DNA from 4 places in the Enterobacter sp. ECC_219_Taxon_10 genome. Region 1 is predicted to be linked to each of the others. Evidence: predicted binding sites of a transcription regulator. Region 1 holds the regulator's gene; each other region holds the start of a gene.
The links. Region 1 encodes PurR, which represses purine synthesis genes. Its sites were predicted from a motif close to CANGCAAACGTTTGCNTG; they were not measured.

Region 1 (7,388 bases):
CGGTCCGCTTCGAGCCGATGGTATGCAGCAGGAAGATGCCGTCCGGTTTCAGATTACGGTCCACCACCTCAAAGTAGGTGTCGTAGTTTTTTGGCCCCACGTGCTCGAACATGCCGACGGAAACGATCCGGTCAAACTGCTCATTCAGGTCACGGTAGTCCTGCAGCCGAATATCCACATCAAGATCCTGACAGCGCTCTCGCGCCATTTTTTGCTGTTCTGCTGAGATCGTCACGCCGACCACGCTGACGCCGTAGTGCTTCGCCATAAAATACGCCAGCCCGCCCCAGCCGCAGCCGATATCCAGCACGCGCATGCCGGGCTGTAGCTGCAATTTCTCGCTAATCAGGCGCAGTTTGGCCTGTTGAGCCTCTTCAAGCGTCGACGCCTCTTTCCAGTAGGCGCAGGAGTATTGCATGAAGGGGTCCAGCATGCGGCTGAACAGATCGTTGCCGAGATCGTAATGCTCTTTGCCGACGATCCACGCACGTTTTTTACTTTGCAGATTAAACAGGCGGGCAGAGGCGACACGCAGGGTGTCTTTCAGATTGCGAGGGAGCTGTTTTTCAAGGCCGGCACGCAGCACGCTGGCGAAAAAGGTATCCAGCCGTTCGCACTCCCACCAGCCGTCCATATAGCTTTCTCCCAGACCTAACGATCCCTCCCGCAACACGCGTTTATAAAAATCGGGATGTTTAACCTGAGGATCGGATGGCGATGATCCATTGATAGTGATGCCTGCCCGACCTAACAGTTCACTGACGATCCGGGACCAGTTATCGTCCGGAACGCTGACTTCTTCTATACACGATGAACTCATAGCTTCTCCATCACCCTACTGTGATCAGAACCTTAAAACAGCGTAGACGCTTTTTTGGTTTGTGAGAAATCTCACGGTAAATACCGCGAGGCTAGTATCCGACGTAGAACAGAGGAAGGGAGATAACCCTTGCCGAAATGCCTTCCATGGTAAAACGGGAGCACTCCGGCTCCCGTTAACACTTAATATTTATCGTATTTAATCGAACCAAATTTAGTATAGGCCTCAAAATTTGGTGATTCAATAGAAAATTCTTAGCAACCTAATCACTGAAAATTAACATAGTTCCTGGTGCGATCAGGCGTGCGAGGTTTCAACCTGCGTACTCTCATCCTGCGCGGCAGCCTGCATGCGATAGCCTATGACGGCCAGCGCAACGGTAGCCAGCATTACGCTGGTTGTCGTCAGTAGCGGCGTGGCAATCAGCGCTGAGACTACCAGACTTGCCAGGAAGCACAGCCCCAGTTGCAGGGTGTTCTGCAGCGCGGCCGCGCGGCCTGTCGCCTGCGGGAACGGACGCAGCGCCTGCGCCACCACGATAGGGTAGATCGCCCCGTTCGCGACGGCCATCACGCAGAATGGAATCAAAATTTCGGCCAGACCGGCACCCGGAATAAAGCCAACGGCCCAGGTCCCGATGACGCTCAGCGCATACAGCACCAGCAGCCATGGCAGCATCTGCTGACCTTCCCACTTTTGCAGCGCCGCGCGGCAACCATACCCGCCCACCAGGAACGCGATAGTCTGTGGAACATAGCTCAGGCCGATGGCTGCAGGGCTGTAGCCCATATCGTGCAGAATGAACGGCGAACCGGTGAGCCACGCGAAGAAGCTTGCCGAGCAGGCGGCATAGATCAGAACGTTGCCGCGATACGCTTTGGTGCTGAGCAGGGAGGTGAAGGTGATCGGCTTCGCGTCTGCGTGCACCTCTTTTTTATGCGCGGGCTTGAGGGCGAATGCCGGCAGCATCAGCACCAGCGTGATGGCAAACAGCGTGGCAAAGATGGCCTGCCAGTCAAAGTGCGCGAGGATCCAGCTGCCCAACAGAGGGGCGAGGGCAGGAGAAAGCCCTACCAGCGGCATAATGGTGGCGAAAATACGGTTGGTGCGGTTTGCCGGATAGTAGTCGGTGACCAGCGCCTGCCAGGTCACGGCAGCGGCACAGACGCCGACCGCCTGAACAAACCGCAGTACCAGCAGCCAGGTGGCATCGCGCACCCATAGCATTCCCAGGCAGCCCACGGCAAAAATGGCCAGACCCAGCAGCAGTACCGGTTTACGGCCAAAGCGATCCGAAAGCGGTCCCCAGAGCAGCTGCGCGAAGGCAAAACCGGCAAGGAACAGGCTCAGGCTGGCGCTGATGGCGGCAGCAGGGGTTTGCAAATCTTCCTGCATGGCGGCGAAAGCCGGCAGGTACATATCGGTGGCCAAAAAGCCCAGCACGCTTAAGCCGCCGAGCCAGACTAAAAAACCTTTCCTGGGTTGCACTGTTTTATTCTCCTGAGGAGGCAGGTATACGTTGGCGCTGAGTGTAGGGAATGCAAAGCCGCTTGTGAAACGCTAATATTTGGCGGGTGCATTCAAATTTTTTGCAGGCAGAAAATGTGGTCAGATTATTCTCTTGAAGTGGTCGATGCTGTCGCGCGTAACGGCAGCTTTAGCGGGGCGGCGCAGGAGCTACACCGCGTCCCTTCGGCTATCAGCTATACCGTACGTCAGCTTGAGGATTGGCTGGCGGTACCGCTGTTTGAACGGCGACATCGTGATGTGGAATTAACGCCTGCAGGGGCGTGGTTTTTGAAGGAAGGGCGTTCTGTTATCAAAAAAATGCAGATCACCCGCGAACAGTGCCAGCAGATCGCGAACGGCTGGCGGGGACACCTTTCCATTGCGGTGGATAACATCGTTAAGCCCGAGCGCACCCGGCAGATGATTGTCGATTTCTACCGTCATTTTTCTGACGTCGAACTGCGGGTTTCGCAGGAGGTGTTCAACGGCGTCTGGGATGCGCTGGCGGACGGCAGGGCAGAGATGGCCATTGGGGCCACTCAGGCGATCCCGGTCGGGGGGCGTTACGCCTTTCGCGATATGGGGATGCTGAGCTGGAAATGCGTGGTGGCAAGCGATCATCCGCTGGCGAAGATGGAAGGGCCGCTGAGCGATGATACGCTGCGCGGCTGGCCGTCGCTGGTGCTGGAGGATACCTCCCGCTCGCTGCCCAAGCGTATCACATGGCTTTTGGACAACCAGCGGCGGGTGGTGGCCCCTGACTGGGAATCGTCGGCGACGTGCCTTAGCGCCGGGCTCTGCGTCGCGATGGTACCCGTTCATTTTGCGCGACCACGAATCGACACCGGTGAGTGGGTTGAGCTGGCCCTGGAGAATCCATTCCCGGATGCGGCCTGCTGCCTCACCTGGCAACAAAATGATGTTTCCCCGGCGATGGCCTGGCTTCTGGATTATCTGGGGGACAGCGAAACGCTTAACCGGGAATGGCTGAGGGAGCCAGCCTGACTGGCTCCGCAATGAGATTAACGACGGTAGTCGCGGAACGGGCCATCCGCGACGGAACGGCGTTCGATAAGGCGAGGGTGAACTTCAATGGACTGCGACTCTTCACGTTTGTTGACGATCCTGTCCAGCAGCATATTGAAGGCGGTTTCACCCAGCGAATCTTTCGGCTGGTGAATGGTGGTCAACGCTGGCGTGAAGAAGCGCGCGTTGCGCACGTTGTCATACCCGATCACGGAGATGTCCTGCGGGACGCGCAGACCCAGCTCATCGGCCGCACAGAGGGCGCCCATCGCCATGATGTCACCCCCGCAGAAGACGGCGGTCGGGCGGTGCGGCTGGGAGACGATCTGTTGCATCGCGCGGTAGCCTGATTCCGGCTCAAAGTCGCCCTGCACGATCCAGTTTTCCGGCACGGTAATCAGCGCTTCTTCCATCGCTTTCATAAAGCCGGCCAGACGGCCCGCGCCGGTGTTGCGCTCCAGCGGACCCGGGATCACGCCAATCTCGCGATGGCCGCGCTCAATCAGATAACGGCCGGCCATATAGCCGCCCTCAAAGGCGTTATCGATAACCGAATCGGTGAAATCCGCGCGCGCTTCGCCCCAGTCCATCACCACCATCGGAATATGGCGATACTCTTCCAGCATCGACAGCACGGATTCCGGGTACTCGGAACACATTACCAGCAGGCCATCCACGCGCTTTTGCGCCATCATCGACAGGTAGGCACGCTGTTTTTCAATGCTGTTCCATGCGTTGCCGAGAATCAGGGTATAGCCTTTCTGGAAGCAGTTTTTCTCCACCGCTTCAATGATCTCGGCAAAATAGGCCGCTTCACTGCTGGTCGCCAGTAATCCAATGGACTTGGTGTGATTGACCTTGAGGCTGCGCGCAACCGCGCTTGGCGAATAGTGCAGCTCTTTGATCGCTGCCCAGACCGCGTTGCGCGTCTCTTCCGCCACGAAGCGGGTTTTGTTAATTACATGTGATACGGTTGTAGTGGAAACGTTTGCGCGTTTTGCTACGTCTTTAATTGTTGCCATTAAATGTCACTCCAGACCATATCCTAAACTCCTGAAAAACTTGAAGGTAAACGTTTGCCTTCTCTCACCCTTATCACGCAATTTTGGATTGCGGCACGCCAGGAAAACGACACGGGACGTCAGGAGGGGGTCAATGGCCGGTACGCTAATAAATTTAGCGTGGAATTTTGGCCTATCTTGATGAAAAGGGGAAGAGGTAAAGTGGTTATCAGTATAAATCCAGGAAGATTTTTGACGGAATCTGTGCAAAAATGAGCAAGCTCACTTTTCGTGGGGGGATTAAAAGGAGAAAAATTGATGAGTTCCGATCTGAAGTTTTCGCTGTTCACCACCGTTGTTGTGCTGGCTCTGATTGTCGCGGCTGGTCTGACGGCTGCGCTGCACTGATTTACGCGGAGGGAGAGCCTTCTCCCTCCCCATCGCCGCGATTGTTACTTCTCTGGCAAAAATCTTTTGCCATTTTGTTAACTTCTCATTTTTTGTGATTGATGTCATGCTTTCCGCTTCTTTGTTCTGTGTCACCACATGACACGGCATCCGGAGTTGACGCATGAAAATCAATTTTCCCCTGCTGGCCCTGGCGATTGGCGCTTTTGGGATTGGCACCACTGAATTCTCCCCGATGGGGTTACTGCCTGTTATTGCCCGGGGCGTAGACGTCTCGATCCCTGCGGCAGGCATGTTAATCAGCGCCTACGCCATCGGCGTGATGGTGGGGGCGCCGCTGATGACGCTTCTGCTTTCTCACCGGGCGCGCCGCAATGCGCTGATTTTCCTGATGGCGATTTTCACTCTGGGCAACGTGCTTTCGGCCATTTCGCCGGACTACACTACCCTGATGCTGTCGCGCATTCTGACCAGCCTGAACCACGGCGCGTTCTTTGGGCTGGGCTCGGTCGTGGCCGCAAGCGTAGTGCCAAAACACAAGCAGGCAAGCGCTGTAGCGACCATGTTTATGGGGCTGACGATTGCCAACATTGGCGGGGTGCCGGCGGCAACCTGGCTGGGGGAAGCGATCGGCTGGCGTATGTCCTTCCTGGCGACGGCCGGGCTGGGCGTGGTCGCGATGGTGGCGTTGTTCTTCTCTCTGCCGAAAGGCAGTGCAGGAGAACGTCCGGAAGTGCGTAAAGAGCTGGCGGTGCTGATGCGCCCGCAGGTGCTCTCCGCGCTGCTCACCACGGTGCTGGGGGCAGGGGCGATGTTTACCCTCTACACCTATATTTCACCGGTGCTGCACGATATCACCCACGCAACGCCTCTTTTCGTTACCGCGATGCTGGTGCTGATTGGCGTCGGCTTCTCGATCGGCAACTATCTCGGCGGGAAATTTGCTGACCGTTCCGTGAGCGGGACGCTGAAAGGCTTCTTAACCCTGCTGATTGTCATTATGGTTGCTATCCCGTGGCTGGCGCGTAATGAGTTCGGAGCGGCGATTGCGATGGTCGTCTGGGGGGCCGCAACCTTTGCCGTGGTGCCGCCGCTGCAGATGCGCGTGATGCGTGTCGCCCATGAGGCGCCGGGCCTCTCGTCTTCCGTGAATATCGGGGCGTTCAATCTCGGCAATGCGCTGGGCGCAGCCGCCGGAGGCGCCGTGATTTCAGGTGGTCTGGGGTACAGTTTTGTGCCGGTGATGGGGGCCATTATTGCCGCGCTCGGCCTGCTGCTGGTAATGATGTCCGGCCGTAAACAGCCTGAAGCCGTTTGCACGGCGGAATAAGCAAAAACGCAGAAGGGCGAACCCTTCTGCGTGTCTTTTACGCGGCGAAATTCTTCGCGACAAATTCCCAGTTAACCAGCGCCCAGAAGTGTTCCAGGTAGTTCGGGCGCGCGTTGCGGTAATCAATGTAGTAAGCGTGTTCCCACACGTCCACGGTCATCAGCGGCGTAGCGCTGGTGGTCAGCGGAGTGCCCGCGTTAGACGTGGACACGATAGCCAGTTTGCCATCCGCCTCTTTTACCAGCCACGTCCAGCCAGAACCGAAGTTCTTGATGGCTGCATCGGTAAACTTCGTCTTAAACTCGGCGAAGCTGCCAAAAGCGGCGTTAATGGCGGCCGCCAGCTCACCGGCAGGTTCGCCACCGGCATTGGGTGCCAGGCAGTGCCAGTAGAAGGTGTGGTTCCACACCTGAGCCGCGTTGTTAAAAACGCCACCCTCTGAGCTGCGAACGATCTCTTCCAGCGTTTTGCCTTCGAAATCGGTGCCCTTGATCAGGTTGTTCAGGTTGGTGACGTACGTCTGGTGATGTTTGCCGTAATGATACTCCAGGGTTTCCGCTGAAATATGCGGTGCCAGGGCGTCTTTTGCATACGGTAGTGCAGGTAATTCGAACGACATTGCTTCTCTCCTTATTGTATTTTGCGTTGCCAATAACCACACAGACAACAGGGAAAGGATAGCAAATTGAAAGGGTATGCAAAAGAGGAACTTACCCTGCCACGGATGTGGCAGGGCAGGGATTAGCGAATGGTTTTTGGCGTCATCACGCGACGCGCGCCGACGTAGTGGCGCATCCAGTAGTCTTCACTGAGCGAGGTGATCTGAATATCCTGGCCGCTGCGCGGTGACTGGATGAATTTCCCGTTGCCGACGTAGACGCCGACGTGGTCAGCCGTGCCGCGACCCTGGGTACGGAAGAAGACCAAATCGCCGTTTTCCAGCTCCCCGCGGTTAACTGGTGACGCATCGCGCAGGTGATACATCTCGTTGGCGGTACGCGGAATGCGGAATTTAACCAGATCTTTATAGGCGTAATAGACGAGGCCGCTGCAGTCGAAACCGGTGCGCGGCGAGCTGCCGCCCCAGCGATAAGGTTTGCCAATCTGTCCCATCAGCTTATTCATCGCGGTTTTTTGCGCTTTTTGCACACGCACTTTATGCACATCCGCCAGTTTCGTCACCTTCGTGCATTTTGCTTTATGCCCTTTACGGGTAATGCATTTTTCTGTAACGAGGTTAGCGGCGGTCAGCGAAGCTTTATTTTTGGCGGTGCGGGTAGTGCGGGAAGATTTT
Region 2 (7,388 bases), 1.3 Mb from region 1:
GCATCAAAATCACTTCGTTGCTGTACGCCGGAAGCGCGATACGCAGCGCCGAAGGCAGAATAATACAGCGGTAAAGCTTCACGGAGGAGAAGCCGTACGCGCGCGCCGCCTCGATCTCACCGTGCGGCACGGAACGAATGGCCCCGGCGAAAATCTCGGTGGTATAGGCGCAGGTGTTGAGCGTTAGCGCCAGCACCGTACAGTTCAGGCCACTGCGGAAGAACGCGTTCAGCATTTCCGTGCCTTTTACGATCTCAAGCGTATACATCCCCGAATAGAACACCAGCAGCTGCACGTACAGCGGCGTGCCGCGAAACACATAGGTAAACAGCCAGATCGGGAACTGGATAAACTTGTTGTTCGACACGCGGCCGATGGCGAGAAACACAGCCAGAATGCCGCCCATCACCACGGAAGAAATCAGCAGCCAGAGCGTAATCGCCACGCCGGTAAAGCGGTAGCCATCCGTCCACAGCAGGGATTTCCAGTATTCCTGAATAATCTCAATCACAGGTCAGCCCTCTTCACACCCACGGAGTAGCGACGTTCGAGCAGAAGCAGCACACCATTGGAGACGGTCGTAAAGACCAGATAGATCACGCCGCAGACTACCGCAAAGTAGAACGGCTCCCAGGTGCTCTTGCCCGCCAGCTGAGTCGCTTTAACAACGTCTTCCAGACCGAGCAGCGAGACCAGCGCCGTCGCTTTGAGAATAACCTGCCAGTTGTTGCCGATGCCCGGCAGCGCATAGCGCATCATGGCCGGAAACATGATCCGGCGAAACGTTTGTGAAGAGGTAAAACCAAATGCGGTTGCCGCTTCAATGTGTCCTCTTGGGACCGCCATGTAAGCGCCACGGAAGGTTTCCGTGAAGTAGGCACCGTAGATAAAACCGAGGGTAATAATACCGGCCACCATCGGGTCGATATCAATTTGTCCCATCCCCATCGCATCCGTCACGCTGTTCAGCGCAATCTGCAGACCGTAAAAGATAAGCAGCATCAGCACCAGATCGGGTACGCCGCGAATGAGCGTGGTATAACCTTCGAAAATGAGCGCCAGCGGTTTGTTAGCCGAAAGCTTCGCCCCTGCGCCCGCCAGTCCTATCAGCACCGCCAGCACCACGGAGCTGATAGCCAGCTCAAGGGTGACAAGCGCGCCCTGTAAAATAACGCCAGAAAATCCGTACAGCATACCGCGAGCCCTGTCGTATCGTGAGTGGTAAACCGTGTCTTATCCCCTCCCGCAGCGGGAGGGGCCGCACGTTATTTGACGGAGCGATTAGCCGCCGTACACATTGAAATCGAAGTACTTTTTCGCCAGCTTGTCATAGGTACCGTCAGCGCGCATTTCCGCAAACGCTTTGTTCAGCGCTTCACGCAGCTCGTTGTCTTCTTTGCGCAGGCCCATTCCGGTGCCTACACCAAACAACTTCACATCCTTAATGGACGGGCCGCCGAACTTGTAATCTTTACCCACCGGCGTTTTCAGGAAGCCTTCGCTTGCCGCGACTTCATCCTGGAATGCCGCATCAATACGGCCTGCCGTCAGGTCTGCGTAAATATTTTCCTGGCCCTGATAGGAGACGATTTCAATCCCCTTCGGCGCCCAGTGTTCGTTACCGTAGGTTTCCTGCGTGGTGCCCTGCAGCACGCCCACGCGTTTCCCCTTCAGCGACTCGAGGGTCGGTTGAATGTCTGAAGACTTTGCCACCACCAGACGTGAATCGGCCGCATAGAGCTTGTCGGTGAAGGCAATCTCCTGCTGGCGTTTCTCGGTAATGGAAAGCGAGGACATAATCACGTCGATTTTTTTGGCTTTCAGGGAAGGGATCAGCGCATCCAGCGGGTTTTCTACATAAGTACACTGCGCTTTGATGCGTTTGCACAGCTCATTGGCCAAATCGATGTCAAAACCCACCAGTTCACCCTTTGAATTCTTCGATTCAAACGGCGCATAGGTTGGATCAGTACCAATACGGATTTTCTGCGGAATGGCTGCGAATGCCGCGGTGGCGCTGGAAAAGGCCAGCACGAGGGATAGTGACAACACGAGTTTTTTCATATTTGTCCTCAACAAACTGTCTACATACGGTTTTTTTACGACGACGGGGTGGGGTTAATGTGCCATTAATCCCCGCTGTCAGGCAAAGAATAATGCCTTTCTGGCGGGATTTTTTGCATTATTAATGCTTAAGTATGCACACAGCGACCCAATATGGTGCACAGACTGCACCATATTGAATCATCCTCACCCGCGATGCACCACATCAGTGCATCACCGTGATGCGTTAGTCACCGTAGACGTTGAAGTCGAAGTATTTCTTCGCCAGTTTGTCGTAGGTACCGTCTTTGCGCAGCTCGGCAAACGCTTTGTCAAAGGCGGCTTTAAGCTCTTTATCGTCCTTGCGCAGGCCAATGCCGGTGCCGTCACCAAAGTATTTTTTGTCTTTCACGGACGGGCCCGCAAAGGCGTAGTCTTTACCTGCCGACTGCTTCAGGAACCCTTCGCTCGCGGCGACTTCATCCTGGAACGCGGCATCCAGACGGCCCGCCGCCAGGTCAGAGTAGATCAGATCCTGGTTCTGGTAAGCCACCACGTCGACGCCCTTCTCGCGCCAGTTGGCATTGGCGTAACCTTCCTGGGTCGATCCCTGGAGTACGCCAACGTGCTTGCCTTTCAGCGAGTCGATGGTCGGTTGAATCGGGGAACCTTTCGCGGCAATCAGACGCGAATCCGCAGCGTAGAGCTTGTCAGAGAACGCGATCTCCTGCTGACGCTTTTCGGTGATGGAGAGAGAAGAGATAATGGCGTCGATTTTCTTTGCCTTCAGCGACGGGATTAACGCGTCGAAGTCGCTGCCCACCCATGTGCATTTCACTTCCATACGTTTGCACATTTCATTTCCCAGATCGATGTCAAACCCCACGAAATCGCCCTTCGCATCCTTGGAAGAGAATGGCGCGTAGGTTGCGTCTGTACCGATACGAACCGTCTGTGGAAGCGCTGCGTAGCTACCTGCTGCTGCACTTAACCCCACCAGCAAAGACAGAGCCAGAACCGTCTTCTTCATACATTTACCCTCAAGTACCGTGATTTTATTATGTATTGTGTTGTGTGTTGTGTTGCAGGCTTCTCTTGCAGGTCTTATGCCACATTGCCGTCTGGTCAAAACTTCGACGTTAAATATGTTAATAAAACGTTGCGATATTGCCTTAATGGTGAAAGATAGCAGGTCTGCCGAACGAACCGGAAAGAGAAAAAGGGAAAAAGCGAATTAAATGTCGAGGATATGATCGCCGTTGCATAATTGCCCTGAAACAGGGCAACGTCTCTTTTCATGCACAGCATTTGTGCACAGAATCAGGCTCCCTGCCAGCGGGTGAAGAGATCTTCGGGCAGGTCGATGTCAAACTGATCCAGCACGCGATTGATGGTCTGATTAATCACATCGTCCAGCGACTGTGGTCGGTGATAGAACGCCGGTACCGGCGGCATGATTACCGCGCCCAGCTCGGCGGCCTGGGTCATTAAGCGCAGATGGCCCAGATGCAGCGGCGTTTCCCGCACGCAGAGCACCAACGGGCGACGCTCCTTCAGCACCACGTCCGCCGCGCGCGTCACCAGGGTGTCGGTATAGCTGTTCACAATCCCGGAGAGCGTTTTAATTGAGCAGGGCAGGATAACCATGCCGGCGGTTTTAAACGAGCCTGAGGAGATGCTGGCGGCGATATCGCGGGCATCGTGAACCACGTCTGCCAGTGCCTGGACATCGCGCAGGGAAAGATCCGTTTCAAGGGAGAGGGTTTGTCGCGCCGCCTGGCTCATCACCAGATGCGTTTCCACTTCTGCCACGTTACGCAAAACCTGTAGCAGGCGTACGCCGTAAATCGCGCCGCTGGCACCGCTGATGCCAATAATGAGTCGTTTCATGATTTCGCCCTTGCTGATTTCTGGGCTGACTGTGCAGGATTTTGCGGGGAGTTGCAAGTGAGGGCACGCGCCCTCACCTGCGAAGAGATCAACCTTCGTTGTGCATCTCTAAGCTTTCGAGATCGTTTTGCAGCTGAACGGCTTTCGCATCGTCATTGCGCAGCGAATCAAGATAGTCAAGGTATTGCTGGTCAACGTCTTTCGTCACGTAGACGCCGTTAAACACGGAGCATTCGAACTGCTGAATTTCCGGGTTCTCGGCGCGCACCGCGTCGATGAGATCGTTCAGATCCTGGAAAATCAGGCCGTCGGCACCGATGATCTGGCGAATTTCGTCCACTTCGCGACCGTGAGCAATCAGCTCGTTGGCAGTTGGCATATCGATGCCATACACGTTCGGGAAGCGAATTTCCGGCGCGGCAGATGCCAGGTAGACTTTCTTCGCACCCGCTTCGCGCGCCATCTCGATAATCTGCTCAGAGGTGGTGCCGCGAACGATGGAGTCATCCACCAGCAGAACGTTCTTGTCGCGGAATTCCGCGCGGTTGGCGTTCAGCTTACGGCGCACGGACTTACGGCGCAGATGCTGGCCCGGCATGATAAAGGTGCGGCCAACGTAGCGGTTCTTCACGAAGCCCTGACGGTATGGCTTTTCCAGAATGCGGGCAATTTCCAGGGCGATATCGCAGGAGGTTTCCGGGATAGGAATAACCACGTCGATGTCGAGATCGTCCCACTCGCGGGCAATCTTCTCGCCGAGTTTCGTGCCCATGTTAACGCGCGCGCTGTATACGGAGATTTTGTCGATGAACGAATCCGGACGGGCGAAATAGACGTATTCAAACAGGCACGGGTTGCTGACCGGGTTGTCAGCACACTGGCGGGTAAACAGCTGGCCCTTCTCGGTGATATACACCGCTTCGCCCGGCGCAACGTCACGCAGGAACTCAAAGCCCAGGGTATCCAGCGCCACGCTCTCAGAGGCAACCATATATTCGGTACGGCCATCGCCAAGGTCGCGCTTGCCCAGCACCAGCGGACGAATGCCGTTTGGATCGCGGAAGGCAACCATACCGTGACCGATGATCATCGCCACGCAGGCGTACGCACCGCGGATCTGGCGGTTGGTCGCAGCAATGGCAGCGAAGATATTGTCTGCTTCCAGCGGGTAATGACGGAAGTTATCCAGCTCGCTGGCGAACACATTGAGCAGGATTTCTGAATCAGAGGTGGTGTTAATGTGGCGACGTTTCTCTTCGAACAGCTTCTTACGCAGCTCATGGGCGTTGGTCAGGTTGCCGTTATGGGCAAGCGTGATGCCATACGGTGAGTTGACGTAGAAAGGCTGTGCCTCAGAGGCGCTGGAACTGCCAGCAGTAGGATAACGAACGTGACCGATCCCCATATTACCTTGCAGACGCTGCATATGGCGGGCTTCAAACACATCGTTTACCAGGCCATTCGCCTTACGTAAACGGAAGCAGTTGTTTGCATCAATGGTGATGATACCCGCAGCATCCTGCCCACGGTGCTGAAGCACCGTTAACGCGTCATAAATCGACTGGTTTACCGGCATGAAACCGGCGATACCGACAATACCGCACATTCGTCTTTTCCTCGTTAAGCCACATCTCAGGGTTTATGCCCTGGGCAAAAAACTCGACGAGCTTTGCAGATAGTCAAAGAACCATCTGATGATGAAGCTGAATTCTGGAATGAGCTGCGATTTCTGCCAGTCTTCACTTTTGGAGAACCCGGTGAAGGTATCCAGGAAGAACAGGATCGCGGCCACAATCAGCACGCCTCGCAACGCCCCGAAACAGATGCCGAGTACCCTGTCCGTTCCTGACAGACCGGTTTTCTCGACCAGCTGACCTATCACATAATTCACGATAGCGCCGACAATCAGCGTCGCGATAAACAGCACCGCGATGGCGATTCCATTTCGGACCAGTTCATCTTCAAAGCCCGTGAACCAGACAGACAGGTAAGTGTAGTAATGACTGGCAACAAAGAAAGCACAACCCCAGGTTACCAGCGATAACGCTTCACGAACAAAGCCACGGATCAGGCTAACCAGACAGGAAAAACCAATCACCGCAATGATGGCGTAATCAATCCAGACCATATGTGTCCCACGATTAAACGCCCTGTCATCCAGTTCGGGGCGAATTCTAACAGAAAAAGAAAACGTTTGCGTAGGGATTTCCTTCCCGCGCGTAAATAAAAAAGGCGCTGAAAAAATGTTCAACGCCCCTCACCCTAACCCTCTCCCCAAAGGGGAGAGGGGACGGTACGATGCAGTATGATACAAACGCGCTCGATGCGACTTTCACCCTCTCCCCTTTGGGGAGAGGGCCGAGGTGAGGGGTAGATCTTATCAGTTCGCGCTGTAGCTCATCACCACACCGCTCAGCCCGGAGATCTGCTTCAGCTCGCCGAGCGACCCCTTCAGCTTGTCTTTCGACGCTTCCGGCCCCACGAGAATACGGGTAATTTTACCCTGCACCGGCGTGGAAGGTGAAGTGTAAACGCGATATCCCGCGCTGCGCAGTTTACCGACAACCTCGTTGACTTTATCGGCGTTTTTCAGCGCCCCCAGCTGCACAACGTAGGCTTTGCCGGTCGGGGCCGCGTCTTGCTTCGCCGGAGGTGGAGTTTCAGACGCTGCAGCCAGCTGCTCTGCCGCTTTATCCCGCTGTGGCTGTTGCTGTGGCTTCGGCTGCGGTTTCTCTACCGGCTTCGGTTTTTCAACAGGCTTAGGCTTCTCTACCGGTACCGGATCGATCTCGATGTTGTTATTCGCCGCCAGACGCGACGGATCGAGTGACGGTGCAGCGGCATCGCCCGCGCGGACTTCTTCCGCCGCCCCTTCAGGCGGCTGAGCAGGCAGCGCCTGCGTCGCCGCAGGCAGCATATCCGGTTCATCACGATCGCCCGGCTTCGGCACCAGCGGAATGGCTGCAAACTCGTCCTGATAATGTTTTTTCTGCCCGTCGAGCAGCCCGGGAAGAATAATTACCCCGAGCGCGACCAGCACAATGGTTCCTGTTAAACGGTTCTGAAACTTACTCGCCACCGGTTCTCCCCGCGTCCATCACTTCCATGACATGTGCCACTGTGTGGAAAGAGCCACACACCAGCACGGTATCTTCTGGTTTAGCCTCCGCCATCGCGGCATGCCAGGCCTGCGCCACGCTACTGTAGATTGCGCCTTTGCCGAGATGTTCCATCAGCTGCTCAGCGGTCGCGCCGCGCGGCCCCTCCAGAGGAGCACAATACCAGCTATCGACCACACTCTCCATGCAGGCCAGCGTCCCGCCGATATCTTTATCATGAAGCATACCGATAACCGCCAGCACGCGCCCGGTTTTTGGTAACGATTTGAGACGTCCTGCGAGATACGCCGCCGCATGCGGGTTGTGCGCCACGTCCAGGATCAGACGCGGTGACTC
Region 3 (7,388 bases), 800 kb from region 1:
GCATGCTATTTCACGCTGAAGTGATAGCTGCCTGTGGTTTTATGTCCGTCGACGGAGACCACATGCCAGTCCACCCGGTAAGCTCCCGGCGCCAGCGTCTGTTCCAGCGGAACGGTCAGCTGTGCCTTGTTCTGTTCGTCTCGCGTTGCGGCACCGGTTTTGATCACCTGCTTGTGTGCATCCGTCACCACGACGCCGCTAAATCCGGGCTCAATGCCTTCGGAGAAATTCAGCGTAAGCACCTGCGGTGCCGCCACCAGGCTGTCTGCTGCCGGGCTCTGCTGCGTAATATGCGCATGCGCCAGTACAGAGGGCGAAAGTATCGTCGAGGCCAGAAAAACCAGCGTACATACTGCGCGGGAAGAGGAGAAACCCATCACAATCATTCCTTTTTGTTATGCCTGTATGCTAAAGAATAACGCTGTATAATAAACGAGTCGAGGATCATCCCGCTCTGCTTGTCATCGTCGCGCAATCGCGGTAACGTTGCCGCCGCAAAATAAGGAGAAGGTAATGAAGATCAATCTGGCCGCCCTTCCTCAGGACGAGATGGATAAAGTGAATGTCGATCTCGCTGCCGCTGGCGTCGCCTTTAAAGAGCGTTACAACATGCCCATCGTGGCTGAAGTGGTCGAACGGGAACAACCCGCCCACCTGCGTGACTGGTTTCGCGAAAGGTTAATCGCCCACCGTCTCGCCTCGGTCAACCTCTCCCGCTTACCGTACGAGCCGAAAGTTAAATAAGCTTAACGACTCGTTACACTTCCTTACGCGGAATCTGGCAGGATAAGAAAACCCTGGTTAAATTAGGATTATTCTTTAATCCCTGCGACTCAGTGTATAAGGAAGTCACGATGTCACATTGGAATATAGCGGCAGCACAGTATGGCGGGCAGCACCATAGCGTAGATGACCACGTTGCGCACCATCTCCACTTCATTGCCGAAGCAGCACAACATCGGTGCGATTTGCTGGTCTTCCCGGAACTCTCGTTAACGGGCCCGGGCACCACGGCACTACCGCCCCCGCCCGGAGACGCTCAGCTACTGCCATTGCTAAACGCCGCCCATTTTTACCGCATTACCCTCATTGCAGGGCTTCCCGTTGAACGAAACGGTCGGCGCCAGAAAGGCCTCGCGCTGTTTGCCCCCTCTCGCGATTGCATTCTGCGTTACCCTCAGGGGAGCGGCGCCAGCCTGGTGCCGGGGGATAAACAGCTCACTATCATGGACGAGCAAGGCGATTCCCCGAATCTTGATCCGCAGGCAACGCTCTTCACCAGCTGCCAGTCGGTGAGGGATTACCGCTGGCGACAGTCTATCAACACCCTGCAGCGCTTTGCGCACAGGTATGCCATCGCGGTATTAATGGCGAATGCCAGCGCGGGCAGCGCGTTATGGGATGAAAAAGGCCAGCTGATCGTTCGGGCGGATAAAGGTGAGCTTCTGTTGACCGGCACGCGCAACGGACAGGGTTGGCAAGGCGATATCATTCCTTTAGGCTAAGCGTTTTAAGCTCAGGAGATTTTCATGCTGCGCGTCATTGATACCGAAACTTGCGATCTTCAGGGCGGAATTGTGGAAGTGGCCTCGGTCGACGTGGTTGATGGAAAAATAGTCAACCCGATGAGCCATCTGGTGCGTCCCGATCGCCCTATTAGCCCACAGGCCATGGCTATCCATCGCATTACAGAATCAATGGTGGCGGATAAACCCTGGATAGAGGACGTTATCCCGCACTACTACGGCAGCCCGTGGTACGTTGCCCACAACGCCAGCTTTGACCGCCGGGTACTCCCCGAAATGCCCGGGGAGTGGATTTGCACCATGAAGCTGGCGCGTCGCCTCTGGCCGGGGATCAAATACAGCAATATGGCGCTGTATAAATCCCGCAAGCTCAGCGTCAGAACCCCTGAAGGGCTGCACCATCACCGCGCCCTGTATGACTGCTATATCACCGCCGCGCTGCTCATCGACATTATGAATACCTCCGGCTGGACGCCGGATGATATGGCAACGATCACCGGCCGCCCTGCGCTGCTGACGACGTTTACCTTCGGCAAATACCGTGGGAGAGCGGTATCGGATATTGCGGATAAAGATCCGGGCTATCTGCGCTGGCTGTACAACAACCTCGACAAAATGAGCCCGGAACTGCGCTTAACCCTGAAACATTATCTGGGCGAAGCTTAACGCTGCGCGCGGCCTGGCAGCGTATCCTGCGCCAGGCCAATCAAAAAGGCATACTCCAGGGCCACCCCTTCGTAAGATTTGAATCGCCCCGATTTCCCCCCGTGCCCGGAGTCCATATCGGTACAGAGCAGCAGCAGGTTGTCATCGGTTTTCAGTTCCCTCAGCTTTGCCACCCATTTTGCCGGTTCCCAGTATTGCACCTGTGAATCGTGCAAACCGGTCGTCACCAGCATGTGCGGGTACGCTTTCGCTTCCACGTTATCGTACGGGCTGTACTCTTTCATATAGCGATAATAGGCTTCATCCTGCGGGTTACCCCACTCTTCAAACTCCCCGGTCGTCAGCGGAATGGACTCATCGAGCATGGTTGTCACCACATCAACAAACGGAACCTGCGCAACAATGCCCTTAAAGCGATCGGGGTGCTGATTGATGACGGCACCCATCAACATTCCGCCCGCGCTGCCGCCCATGCCGAAGCAGAGCTGCGGATCGCCATAACCTTGTTCAATTAACGCATCGCAGACGTCGAGATAGTCGTTGAAGGTGTTTTTCTTTTTCAGGAATTTCCCGTCTTCATACCAGTGCTGCCCCAGCTCGCCGCCGCCGCGAATGTGGGCAATAGCGAAAACAAAGCCGCGATCGAGCAGGCTTAATCTGCTGCTGCTGAAGTCGGCATCCATGCTGGAGCCATAGGAGCCGTAGCCGTAGACCAGGATCGGATTTTTACCTTTCTGAAAATGCGCCTTGTGATAAACGAGCGAAACCGGGACCTCAACGCCGTCGCGCGCGGTGACCCACAGGTGTTCGCTGCGATAATTGTCGGAATCAAAGCCCTTCACTTCGGTTTGCTTAAGCACCTGGCGCTGTCCGGTATCCATATCCAGCTCGAAGAGCGTATCCGGCGTGGTCATGGATGAGTAGCCGTAGCGCAGCCGCGACGATTCGGGTTCAGGGTTGAAGCCGATCCACGTGACGTAGGCCGGATCGTCGAACGCAATCCCAATCACCTCACGCGTTTTACGGTTGATCTGCCGGATGCTGGTCAGCCCCCGCTGACGCTCTTCCACCACCAGCCAGTCGGTAAACAGCGTGAACCCTTCCAGCATCACCTGATCCCGCGCGGGGATAAGCACCTCCCACTTGCGCTCGTCGCGCACCTTGGTTTTGTACAGACCAAAGTTTTTGCCCTCGCGATTCGAACGCAGATAAAAGCTGTGCTGGAAGTGATCCAGGCTGTACTCGTGATCCTTGCGGCGCGGCAGGAAGCAGAGCGGCTGGGCATCAGGCAGTTCGGCATCCAGGAGCAGCACTTCCGAGGTGGTGGCGCTGGCCAGGAAGATAATCACATAGTGGCGCGAGGAGGTTTTATGCAGGCTGACATAAAACGTTTCGTCTTTCTCTTCATAGACCAGCTCGTCGTCGGCTGAGTCCGTGCCTACGGTATGGCGCCACACCTGATAAGGCAGCAGCGTGGAAGCATGCTTTTTGACGTAGTAGACCGTCTCGGAATCGTTCGCCCAGACAAAATCCGGGGAGACATTTTCCAGCATTTCCGGATACCAGTTGCCGGTTTCCAGATTGCGAAAACGCAGGCCGTACTGGCGACGGGAGAGATAATCCTCCGCCAGCGCCATTATGGTGTTGTCCGGGGAGATGGACATGCCGCCCAGGGTATAAAACTCGCTGTGGGCGGCTCGCTGGTTCGCATCCAGCAGAATGTCCCATTCATCCCACTCGGCGCTTAATACCGACTGTCGCTGATAGATGGGATACTCATTGCCGGGCTCGTAAATATGGCGATAGCGATAGCCGTTTTTGGTCCACGGCGCGGAGATATCGCGCTGGGGAATGCGCTGCACCATTTCGTTCAGCAGCTGGTCCTGAAGCGCCTGCTGGCTGGACATGACCTTGCGACCATAGTCGTTTTCTTCGTGCAGGTAGTCGAGCACCTCTGGCCGGGAACGCGAATCATCCCGGAGCCAGTAGTAATTATCTATACGCGTATCGCCATGCGTGACGATCGCATAAGGAGTACGTCGGGCTTTCGGTGGCATGTCATCATTCTTTTGAGTTTTACACCCTATAAGGTTGGCAAAACCCGCGCATGATGCAAGCGAAACATGACCACCGGGGCGAGAGTTAGCCCTGTAGCGTCTGTTTTTGCTCCCGGATATCTTTTTCTATCCCTTCGCGTACGTCCTGAGGGATTTTCAGCGCATCGCCGAGGGCGTTGAGATAGCTGCGTTCCATAAAGTGATCGATATCGATGGCGGCACAGCTGAGGAAATAAAGTTCCAGCGCTTCTTCCTCATTTTTCACGTTCAGCGCCAGACGCTGCGGATCGAGCGGCTGCTCAATGGCCTGAGCCACCAGCGTTCTGCCCTGCTCTTCAACCCCGGCTTCGCGCAACTGCTGTTCGATAGCCGCTCTCTCTTTATCATCAATGTGCCCGTCGCTTTTGGCGGCAAACACCAGCGCGAGAATAAGCCGCTCCGTGCGCAAATCCAGCGGAGAAGTATGCTCGCCATAGTGAGGTTCATCGCGGTGCGCCGCCCGCACTTTATCCTTGTATTTGTTCCACAGCACGGTGCCAGCGATGGCACCACCACCGGCCAGCAGCGCGCCGGTACCGTACTTCGCCAGCAGCTTGCGTGAGGATTTATTGGCAACCAGCAGCCCTGCCAGCCCGCCGAGTGCCCCCGGTACCAGCAGCTTGCTCAGCCCCTGCTCGCCGGAACCTGACGTTTTCTGTCCTAACATGGATTGCAGTTGATTTAACCAGCCTGACATGGATTCCCTCGCTTAACGGTTAACATTTTCCACAGCGTATGCGAGCAGGCGTCAGGAAATGTCCGCTAAGGCTAAAGAAGCGCAAATTTCTCATCTGCCTTTTTGCCCTGCGCAAGACAGACGCAAACGTTTTCGTTTATACTGCGCGCATCTTTTTCAGGGGGAATATTATGACTCGTTTAGGAACCGCGCTGCGGCCTGCGGCGACGCGCGTGATGCTGTTGGGATCGGGTGAACTGGGTAAAGAAGTCGCCATTGAGTGTCAGCGCTTAGGGGTGGAAGTGATTGCCGTAGACCGCTACGCTGACGCGCCCGCCATGCACGTCGCCCATCGTTCTTATGTGATTAACATGCTGGACGGCGATGCCCTGCGTACGCTCATCATGCAGGAGAAACCGGATTACGTCGTGCCGGAAATTGAAGCTATCGCAACCGATACGCTGATCGCGCTTGAGCAGGAAGGCCAGCGCGTGGTGCCCTGCGCCAGAGCGGCAAAACTGACCATGAACCGTGAAGGCATTCGCCGCCTGGCGGCGGAGGAGCTGGGGCTGCCGACCTCACGCTACCGTTTTGCGGGCGACAAAACCGCATTCCTGCAGGCCGTCGAGGAGATTGGCTACCCGTGCATCATTAAGCCGGTGATGAGCTCTTCCGGTAAAGGTCAGAGCTTTATTCGCGACAGCAGCGCGCTGGATAGCGCGTGGGATTATGCGCAACAGGGTGGCCGTGCCGGTGCCGGTCGCGTCATTGTCGAAGGCGTGGTGAAGTTTGATTTCGAAATCACTCTGCTCACCGTCAGCGCCGAGGACGGCGTCCATTTCTGCGACCCGATAGGTCACCGTCAGGAAGATGGCGATTACCGCGAATCCTGGCAGCCGCAGCAGATGAGCCCCCTGGCGCTGGAGCGTGCCCGGGAGATTGCCCGTAAAACCGTTCTGGCCCTGGGCGGCTACGGCCTGTTCGGCGTGGAACTGTTCGTTTGCGGTGACGAGGTGATTTTCAGCGAAGTCTCCCCTCGCCCGCATGACACCGGGATGGTCACACTCATTTCGCAGGATCTCTCAGAGTTCGCCCTGCACGTGCGCGCCTTCCTCGACCTGCCGGTTGGCGGCATCCGTCAGTACGGCCCGGCGGCCTCGGCGGTGATCCTGCCACAGTTGACCAGCCAGAATGTGACGTTTGACAACGTCGAAGGTGCGGTTGGCGCAGGCCTGCAGGTCCGTCTGTTCGGCAAGCCGGAGATCGACGGCACGCGTCGTCTGGGCGTGGCGTTAGCCATCGGGGATAGCGTTGACGAGGCCGTAGCAAGAGCAAAAGCGGCGGCAGCGAACGTTAAGATAGCAGGATAGAAAAAACGGGCCGAAAGGCCCGTTTTTCATGCTGCGAATAAGTTACTGCTTCGCGCCTTCAACCGCTTCGCGAGCCAGTTTCGTGATGCGATCCCAGTCGCCCGCTTCCAGCGCATCCGCCGGTACCAGCCATGAGCCACCGATGCACAGCACGCTTTTCAGCGCCAGGTAGTCGCGGTAGTTCGCCGGAGAGATACCCCCAGTCGGGCAGAAACGTACCTGAGAGAAGGGACCCGCAATCGCCTGCAGCGCTTTAGTACCGCCATTAGCTTCTGCCGGGAAGAATTTGAACTCTTTCAGACCGTAGTCCATGCCCAGCATCAGTTCTGAAACGGTGCTGATGCCCGGGATCAAAGGAATCGTGCCTTCTGTCGCGGCCTTCAGCAGCGGCTCGGTCAGGCCCGGGCTGATGGCAAACTGTGCGCCAGCTTCGGTTACTTCCGCCAACTGCTGCGCGTTGAGAACGGTACCCGCACCGATGATGGCATCCGGCACTTCTTTAGCAATGGCGCGAATGGCATCCATCGCGCAGGCGGTACGCAGGGTCACTTCCAGAACGCGAACGCCGCCCGCAACCAGCGCTTTCGCCATCGGTACAGCGTGCTCCAGCTTGTTTACCACGATAACCGGCACGACAGGGCCAGTGGTCAGGATTGCTTCTGCACTTGTTTTCCAGTTTTTCATCAGAGTTCTCTCTCGCCAGATCGTTAAAATCAAGTCGTCTTAAAACGTAATACAGGTTGCGCCCTGCTCTGCACCGGAGAGTTTCTCACGCAGCGCGCTGAACATTTCGCGTCCGGTCCCCACGCGCGATGCGCTCAGGTCAGGAATATGGGGCTGACGTGCCGCCAGCTCGGCGTCATCCACCAGCAGGGTTAACTCGCCTGTCTGGCCGTTCACGCGGATCATGTCGCCGTCGCGCACTTTCGCCAGCAAGCCGCCGTCGTAGGCTTCAGGCGTGACGTGGATGGCGGAAGGCACTTTGCCGGATGCGCCTGAGAGGCGGCCATCGGTCACTAACGCAATTTTGAAACGGCGGTCCAATAATACACCA
Region 4 (7,388 bases), 230 kb from region 1:
TATCTCCCGGCCTGGAAGCTGTCTACGGTAAAAGCGCCGGTGCGCGAGGGGCTCGGAAGGGTGCTTCGCGACAGGCGTTTTGTCACCTACGTGTTGACCCTGACCGGCTATTACATGCTGGCCGTACAGGTGATGCTGATGCTGCCAATCATGGTGAACGATATTGCGGGCACACCTGCCGCCGTGAAATGGATGTACGCCATCGAAGCCTGCCTGTCGCTGACTCTGCTTTACCCCATCGCCCGCTGGAGTGAACGGCGTTTTCGCCTGGAGCATCGCCTGATGGCCGGTCTGTTTCTGATGACGCTGAGCATGATGCCTATCGGTCTGGTAAACACGCTCCAGCAGCTTTTTATGCTGATCTGCACCTTCTACATCGGCTCTATCATCGCCGAGCCCGCCCGGGAAACGCTGAGCGCCTCGCTTGCGGATGCGCGTGCGCGCGGCAGCTATATGGGCTTCAGCCGCCTGGGACTGGCATTTGGCGGTGCGCTGGGTTACGCCGGCGGCGGCTGGCTGTTCGATGCCGGCAAAGCGCTGAACCAGCCGGAGCTCCCCTGGATGATGCTCGGCGTGGTGGGCGTCATGACGCTTCTCGCCCTGTGGTGGCAGTTCAGCCAGAAGCGCAGCGCGAGCGGCATGCTCGAACCCGGCGCGTAGCCCTTCCCTCCGGCGGGAGAATGCTCCCGCCACACTTCTCAGTATTTTCTGCTGGTTTCTGCCATTTCACACTGACATACTGACGAAACAGGACAGAAGCGCCGATTTTTCGTTGAGGAACACTATGAAGAAAATTGTCATTGCCGCCGCACTTATCGTCAGCGGTCTGCTGGTGGGCTGTAACCAGCTTACGCAATATACCGTCAGTGAGCAGGAAATTAATCAGGCGCTGGAAAAACATAACAATTTCTCTAAAGACATTGGCGTACCGGGGCTGGCCGATGCCCACATCGTTCTTACCAATCTCACCAGCCAGATTGGTCGTGAAGAGCCGAATAAAGTCACGCTGGCAGGCGATGCCGCGCTTGATATGACGTCTCTATTTGGCAATCAGAAAGCCAACATCAAGCTCAAGCTGAAGGCGCTCCCCGTTTTCAATAAAGAGAAAGGGGCGATTTTCCTGCAGGAGATGGAAGTGGTCGATGCGCAGGTTTCGCCGGACAAGATGGCACCGGTTCTGCAAACCCTGATGCCCTATCTGAACCAGTCGCTGCGTAACTACTTTAATCAGCAGCCGGCGTACGTCTTAAGCGAAGACAAAAGCAAGGGTGAAGCCCTCGCGAAGAAATACGCAAAAGGGATAGAGGTGAAGCCGGGAGAGATCATCATTCCTTTCACCGATTAACCTGAAGGGCGCTGCGGCGCCCTTTTTTTTACGGAAAAGTGTGCAAACGAAAACGTTTCCGCTTATGATTTGTGTCCGGCAAAAACAGCCATCCTTATGACTGATTCCTGACAAGCCGGAGCTTCCATGACTGCACAACCCCAGGTTCTTAAAATCCGCCGCCCTGACGACTGGCATATCCATCTGCGTGATGGCGATATGCTGAAAACCGTCGTGCCCTATACCAGTGAAATTTATGGCCGCGCGATTGTCATGCCAAACCTGGTTCCGCCAGTCACCACCGTCGATGCCGCGATAGCCTACCGCCAGCGCATCCTGGATGCCGTTCCGGCAGGACATGATTTCACCCCGTTGATGACCTGCTACCTGACCGATTCGCTGGACCCGAACGAGGTGGAACGCGGATTTAACGAAGGCGTATTTACGGCGGCGAAACTCTACCCGGCGAACGCCACCACCAACTCCAGCCACGGCGTCACCAGCATTGATGCCATCATGCCGGTGCTGGAGCGTATGCAGAAGCTGGGCATGCCGCTGCTGGTACACGGCGAAGTAACGCATGCGGAGATTGACATCTTTGACCGTGAAGCCCGTTTCATCGAGACCGTGATGGAGCCCCTGCGCCAGCGTCTGCCGGCGCTTAAGGTCGTCTTTGAGCATATCACCACCAAAGACGCGGCAGAGTATGTTCGCGACGGCAACGAGCTGATCGCCGCGACCATCACCCCACAGCATCTGATGTTTAACCGTAACCATATGCTGGTGGGAGGGGTGCGCCCTCACCTGTACTGCCTGCCGATCCTCAAGCGCAACGTTCACCAGCAGGCGCTGCGCGAGCTGGTCGCCAGCGGATTCACGCGTGCGTTCCTTGGCACAGACTCCGCGCCTCACGCCCGCCATCGCAAAGAGGCAAGCTGCGGCTGCGCGGGCTGTTTCAACGCTCCAACGGCACTTGCCAGCTACGCAACCGTATTTGAAGAGATGAACGCGCTGGAGCATTTCGAAGCGTTCTGCTCCCTCAACGGCCCGCGCTTCTACGGACTGCCGGTCAATGAGACCTTCATTGAGCTCGAGCGTAAAGCGAGCCAGGTTGAGGAGTCCATTGCGCTGACGGATGACGCGCTGATCCCCTTCCTGGCAGGTGAAACCGTAAACTGGACGGTAAAACGCTAAAAAATCAACGCCCCTTGTTGTCAAACCGATAATATGCCTGTATAAATAAACAGTATATTACACAGGGGGCATTTATGCGTATTGAAGTCACCATAGCCAAAACTACCGTTCTGCCTGCCGGCGCGCTTGATGCACTGGCAGGCGAATTATCCCGTCGTATTAACAACACTTTTCCCGATAACGCGGGCGCCGTAACGGTTCGTTACGCCGCAGCGAACAACCTCTCCGTCATGGGTGCCGCAAAAGAAGATAAAGATCGCATAAGCGAAATCCTGCAGGAAACGTGGGAAAGCGCAGACGACTGGTTCATTACCGATTAACACTGCTCCCTCATTGTGTTTTTTTGCCGGGTCGCCCCGGCTTTTTTTTGCCTGTCATTCCTGACGTTCAAATTAATTCAGCATCTTCTTAGAAAATCGTGAACGAGATGGTGTTTTATTGTTCGAACAATCCTAAAAAGCAGAAAAATGTGTTGCTACCTGTTTATTTTTCCCGTTGGAACCCTTATTACTTGGTATACTGAAGGAGCTTTCAGAAAAACATGCATTGAACCTCAGAGCCGTTGTCTTCTAACACGCATTTAGGGGGTTATAATGGAAAAGAATAACGAAGTCATCCAGACCCATCCACTTGTAGGCTGGGATATCAGTACCGTAGATAGCTACGATGCGCTGATGCTGCGTTTGCACTACCAGACCCCAAATCAACTCAACCGTGACGAAGCGGAAGTTGGACAGACGCTGTGGCTAACAACAGACGTCGCCCGTCAGTTTATTTCTATTTTAGAGGCAGGCATTGCAAAAATAGAATCTGGCGACTATCAGGAAAATGAGTATAAACGGCACTAACCGTATGCCCACTTTTCACTCAACAGGCACCCTCGCGGTGCCTTATTTATTTCCCGCTTGTTTGCGCCCGCGTTGTTAATTACTCTGCTAACAAACCGTAAGTTTACGAGATGCATATGAGATACGACTTAATCATTATTGGTAGCGGCTCCGTTGGTTCGGCCGCCGGTTATTACGCAACGCAGGCAGGGCTAAACGTCCTGATGATTGACGCCCACCTGCCGCCGCACAGCGAAGGCAGCCATCATGGCGACACACGCCTCATTCGCCACGCCTATGGCGAGGGCGAGCGTTACGTTCCGCTGGTGCTTCGCGCGCAGACGCTGTGGGACGAGCTGGCAAAACAGACCGAAGAGCGTGTTTTCGAGCGGACGGGGGTCATCAACCTTGGTCCGGCTCGTTCGGAATTTCTCGCCAACGTCGAACGCAGCGCGAAGGCGTTTAATCTTGACGTTGAGAAGCTGGACGCGGCAGCCATTACCTCGCGCTGGCCTGAGATTACCGTCCCGGAGGATTATATCGGCCTCTTTGAAGCCAACTCCGGCGTCCTGCACTGTGAAACGGCGATCAAAACCTGGATCGATCTTGCCGCCAAAGCGGGCTGCGCGCAGCTGTTCAACTGCCCCGTTGAGGCCATCACGCATGATGCAAACGGCGTTACGGTGAAAACCGTAGACGGAGAGTATTCGGCTTCCCGCCTGCTTATCAGCGCAGGAACCTGGGTTACCCGCCTGCTCCCGGACCTGCCGATCCAGCCAGTGCGCAAGGTCTTCTCCTGGTTCCAGTCGGACGGGCGTTACAGCGCGCAAAACAAATTCCCGGCGTTTACCGGCGAGTTACCCAACGGCGATCAGTTCTACGGTTTCCCTTCCGAGAAGGACGCCCTCAAGATTGGTAAACACAACGGCGGGCAGGTCATCTCCTCACCGGAGGAGCGCAAACCCTTTGGCGCCTGCCCGCAGGATGGCTCAGAAGCCTTCTCGTTCCTGCGCAATATTCTCCCGGGCGTCGGTGGACTGCTTTATGGCGCGGCCTGCACCTACGACAACACCCCGGATGAAGACTTTATCATTGATACGCTGCCGGGCCATGACAACACCCTGCTGATTACCGGGCTGAGCGGCCATGGCTTTAAGTTCGCTTCGGTGTTGGGTGAAATCGCCGCGCAGTTTGCCCAGGGTATCACGCCGCAGTTTGATCTGACGCCGTTCTCACTCTCGCGTTTTAACGGATAATCGGCCACGGGCTCCGGCGGTACCGGGGCCCGTTTTTTTCGTACTCAACTGTGGGGCGATATGCGCAGGATCGTGGGTTTTCTCGTCAATAACATTCGCGAGCACTTTATGCTCTATATCTTATTGTGGGCGCTGCTCGCTATCGTCGATGTTATTTACATTGTGTTTTATTGAAAGCGATAACTGACATTAGCTGACGTTACTTTATGTTTATTTAAGCTTTTTTCTTCTGCTAAATACGTCTTGCACGAAGCCACTGAATTAAATTTGCGGTTCCTTTTCAAAATCGCTGAAATAAATAAAATAAAAATCAATAGTCAATTATTTTAGTTGCAATATCGCGCCTTCCCGTTCATTTTTATCTTTCGGTTAATTTGAAAATGGACATTCTGATGCAATTGCGTAACTCCTCCCGGCGCTACGGAATAATATCCATAAGCTTGCACTGGATATTTGCCATTGCCGTCTATGGTATGTTCGGACTTGGACTCTGGATGGTCACGCTCAGCTATTACGATGGCTGGTATCATCAGGCACCCGAGCTGCATAAAAGCATTGGCGTCCTCCTGATGCTGGGGCTGGTATTTCGCGTAATCTGGCGACATGTTTCTCCACCGCCCGCGCCACTAAAGACATACGGTAAAATAACCCGCGTTAGCGCTGTCGCCGCGCATATTGTGCTGTATGCACTGCTCTTCGCCATTCTGATCAGCGGCTATCTCATTTCAACGGCAGACGGTAAGCCGATTAGCGTTTTTGGCCTGTTCGAGGTTCCGGCAACGCTCAGCGATGCCGGGGCTCAGGCCGACACGGCGGGCGTCGTTCACCTCTGGCTTGCCTGGAGCGTGGTGATCCTGTCCGTACTGCACGGGCTCGCCGCCCTTAAACACCATTTTATTGATAAAGACGATACGCTTAAGCGCATGCTTGGCCGCTCGTCAGTTGACTCTGGAGCATAAAATGAAAAAACACCTGCTGGGTATCGCCCTGGGCTCTCTGTTATTCACCGCCGGTTCTGCCGTGGCGGCTGACTATAAAATTGATAAAGAGGGCCAGCACGCTTTCGTCAATTTCCGCATTCAGCATCTGGGATACAGCTGGCTGTACGGTACCTTTAAAGATTTCGACGGCACATTCACTTTTGATGAGAAAAACCCTGCGGCAGATAAAGTCAATGTGACCATTAATACGAACAGCGTCGACACAAACCATGCTGAGCGCGATAAACACCTGCGCAGCGCAGAGTTCCTGAACGTCACAAAATTCCCGCAGGCCACCTTCACCTCAACGGAAGTGAAGAAAGAGGGTGATAAATTGGCTATTACCGGTAATCTGACGCTGAATGGCGTAACCAAACCCGTCACTCTGGACGCAAAATTGATCGGTCAGGGTGACGATCCGTGGGGCGGTAAACGCGCAGGTTTTGAAGCGGCGGGTAAAATTCACCTGAAAGATTTTAATATCACAACGGATTTAGGCCCGGCGTCTCAGGACGTTGAGCTGGTTATTTCCGTTGAAGGTGTGCAACAGAAGTCGTAATAGATTCGCCCGGCAGGCTCTCGCCGCGCCGGGCGTTATTATTATTCCGGGTCAGGAATGCCCAGTTTAGTATTCAGACGGCCGCGTGATTTATTAAAAATCTTATTGCCGTTTTCACGTCCTGCGCGACGACGACGCTGCTCTTCTTCCGGCAGGATACTCTCCTCGCTGCAAAGCTCGCTACAGCAGCCGTTAAACTTCTCGGCACAGGCCGGACACTGGATAAACAGCAGGTGGCAACCGTCGTTTTTGCAGTTGGTGTGGGTATCGCACGGCGCGCCGCACTGGTGGCACTGGGCAATCACGTCTTCAGAAATACGCTCGCCCATGCGCTCGTCAAAGACGAAGTTTTTACCGATAAAGCGTACCGGTAAGCCCTGCTCGCGGGCGCGGCGGGCGTACTCGATAATACCGCCTTCAATGTGCCAGACCTTGTTGAACCCATTGTGCTTCATCCACGCGCTGGCCTTCTCGCAGCGGATACCGCCGGTGCAGTACATAACGATTTTTTTATCCTTATGCTCCTGCATCATCTCCACCGCTTTCGGCAGCTGCTCGCGGAAGGTATCGGCCGGAATTTCCATCGCGTTTTCAAAATGCCCCACTTCGTACTCATAGTGGTTACGCATATCAATGAACACCGCATCCGGATCGTCCAGCATCGCATTCACTTCCGCGGCCTTCAGATATTCACCGACATCCGCCGGATTAAACTCAGGATCGTCGATACCGTCCGCCACGATGCGTTCACGCACCTTCATGCGCAGCACCCAGAACGATTTCCCGTCGTCATCCAGGGCAATGTTCAGGCGCAGGCCGTCGAGGGCCGGATCGAAGCTGTAAAGTACGTCGCGGAATGCGTTCACCTTGCTTTCCGGTACGCTAATCTGTGCGTTAATGCCTTCGCGGGCAAGATAGACGCGCCCGAAGACGTTCAGCGCCGTGAAGGCCTGATAAAGCGCATCGCGGGTCGCCTGCGGATCGTCGATCGTGAAATATTTGTAGAAAGAGATGGTTGTGCGCGGTTCGGTTTCAGCCAACATACGCGCCTTTAACATCTCATTCGAAACGCGGTTGTGTAACACTGGCATGGTGTACAAGTCCTGCAATCGTCAGAGAGAATGAAAAATCGGTCGGCATCATATAGCAAACAAAACCAATTTACATCCACACAATTTACGCTACATTTCACACACCCTGATGAATCAGGCTTAACAATTGCCGTCGTCGCGCAGGTTTCGGCGGCAG

Region 2: the regulator PurR is predicted to act here: its motif matches at 6,117-6,134, upstream of cvpA (colicin V production protein).
Region 3: the regulator PurR is predicted to act here: its motif matches at 5,105-5,122, upstream of purT (formate-dependent phosphoribosylglycinamide formyltransferase).
Region 4: the regulator PurR is predicted to act here: its motif matches at 1,391-1,408, upstream of pyrC (dihydroorotase).

What each region holds. Positions count from the first base shown of each region.
Region 1 is NZ_CM178005.1:2,109,878-2,117,265, forward strand. It holds gene cfa (cyclopropane fatty acyl phospholipid synthase) at 1-820, opposite strand, end outside; gene punC (purine nucleoside transporter PunC) at 1,118-2,308, opposite strand; gene punR (DNA-binding transcriptional activator PunR) at 2,423-3,334, shown strand; gene purR (HTH-type transcriptional repressor PurR) at 3,352-4,377, opposite strand; gene cydH (cytochrome bd-I oxidase subunit CydH) at 4,675-4,764, shown strand; gene AC4ICF_RS10135 (MFS transporter) at 4,928-6,094, shown strand; gene sodB (superoxide dismutase [Fe]) at 6,132-6,713, opposite strand; gene AC4ICF_RS10145 (C40 family peptidase) at 6,836-7,388, opposite strand, start outside.
Region 2 is NZ_CM178005.1:3,435,283-3,442,670, forward strand. It holds gene AC4ICF_RS16300 (ABC transporter permease) at 1-511, opposite strand, end outside; gene AC4ICF_RS16305 (histidine ABC transporter permease HisQ) at 508-1,194, opposite strand; gene hisJ (histidine ABC transporter substrate-binding protein HisJ) at 1,282-2,064, opposite strand; gene argT (lysine/arginine/ornithine ABC transporter substrate-binding protein ArgT) at 2,291-3,073, opposite strand; gene AC4ICF_RS16320 (UbiX family flavin prenyltransferase) at 3,364-3,933, opposite strand; gene purF (amidophosphoribosyltransferase) at 4,022-5,539, opposite strand; gene cvpA (colicin V production protein) at 5,573-6,061, opposite strand; gene dedD (cell division protein DedD) at 6,314-7,012, opposite strand; gene folC (bifunctional tetrahydrofolate synthase/dihydrofolate synthase) at 7,002-7,388, opposite strand, start outside.
Region 3 is NZ_CM178005.1:2,911,430-2,918,817, forward strand. It holds gene copD (copper homeostasis membrane protein CopD) at 1-4, opposite strand, end outside; gene yobA (CopC domain-containing protein YobA) at 6-377, opposite strand; gene AC4ICF_RS13875 (DNA polymerase III subunit theta) at 514-744, shown strand; gene AC4ICF_RS13880 (nitrilase-related carbon-nitrogen hydrolase) at 855-1,505, shown strand; gene exoX (exodeoxyribonuclease X) at 1,530-2,192, shown strand; gene ptrB (oligopeptidase B) at 2,189-4,249, opposite strand; gene AC4ICF_RS13895 (tellurite resistance TerB family protein) at 4,335-4,985, opposite strand; gene purT (formate-dependent phosphoribosylglycinamide formyltransferase) at 5,156-6,334, shown strand; gene kdgA (bifunctional 4-hydroxy-2-oxoglutarate aldolase/2-dehydro-3-deoxy-phosphogluconate aldolase) at 6,377-7,018, opposite strand; gene edd (phosphogluconate dehydratase) at 7,058-7,388, opposite strand, start outside.
Region 4 is NZ_CM178005.1:1,878,961-1,886,348, reverse strand. It holds gene mdtH (multidrug efflux MFS transporter MdtH) at 1-660, shown strand, start outside; gene AC4ICF_RS08965 (lipoprotein) at 785-1,345, shown strand; gene pyrC (dihydroorotase) at 1,472-2,518, shown strand; gene dinI (DNA damage-inducible protein I) at 2,593-2,838, shown strand; gene bssS (biofilm formation regulator BssS) at 3,112-3,366, shown strand; gene solA (N-methyl-L-tryptophan oxidase) at 3,483-4,601, shown strand; gene AC4ICF_RS08940 (YceO family protein) at 4,662-4,775, shown strand; gene AC4ICF_RS08935 (cytochrome b) at 4,994-5,560, shown strand; gene AC4ICF_RS08930 (YceI family protein) at 5,562-6,140, shown strand; gene trhO (oxygen-dependent tRNA uridine(34) hydroxylase TrhO) at 6,182-7,231, opposite strand.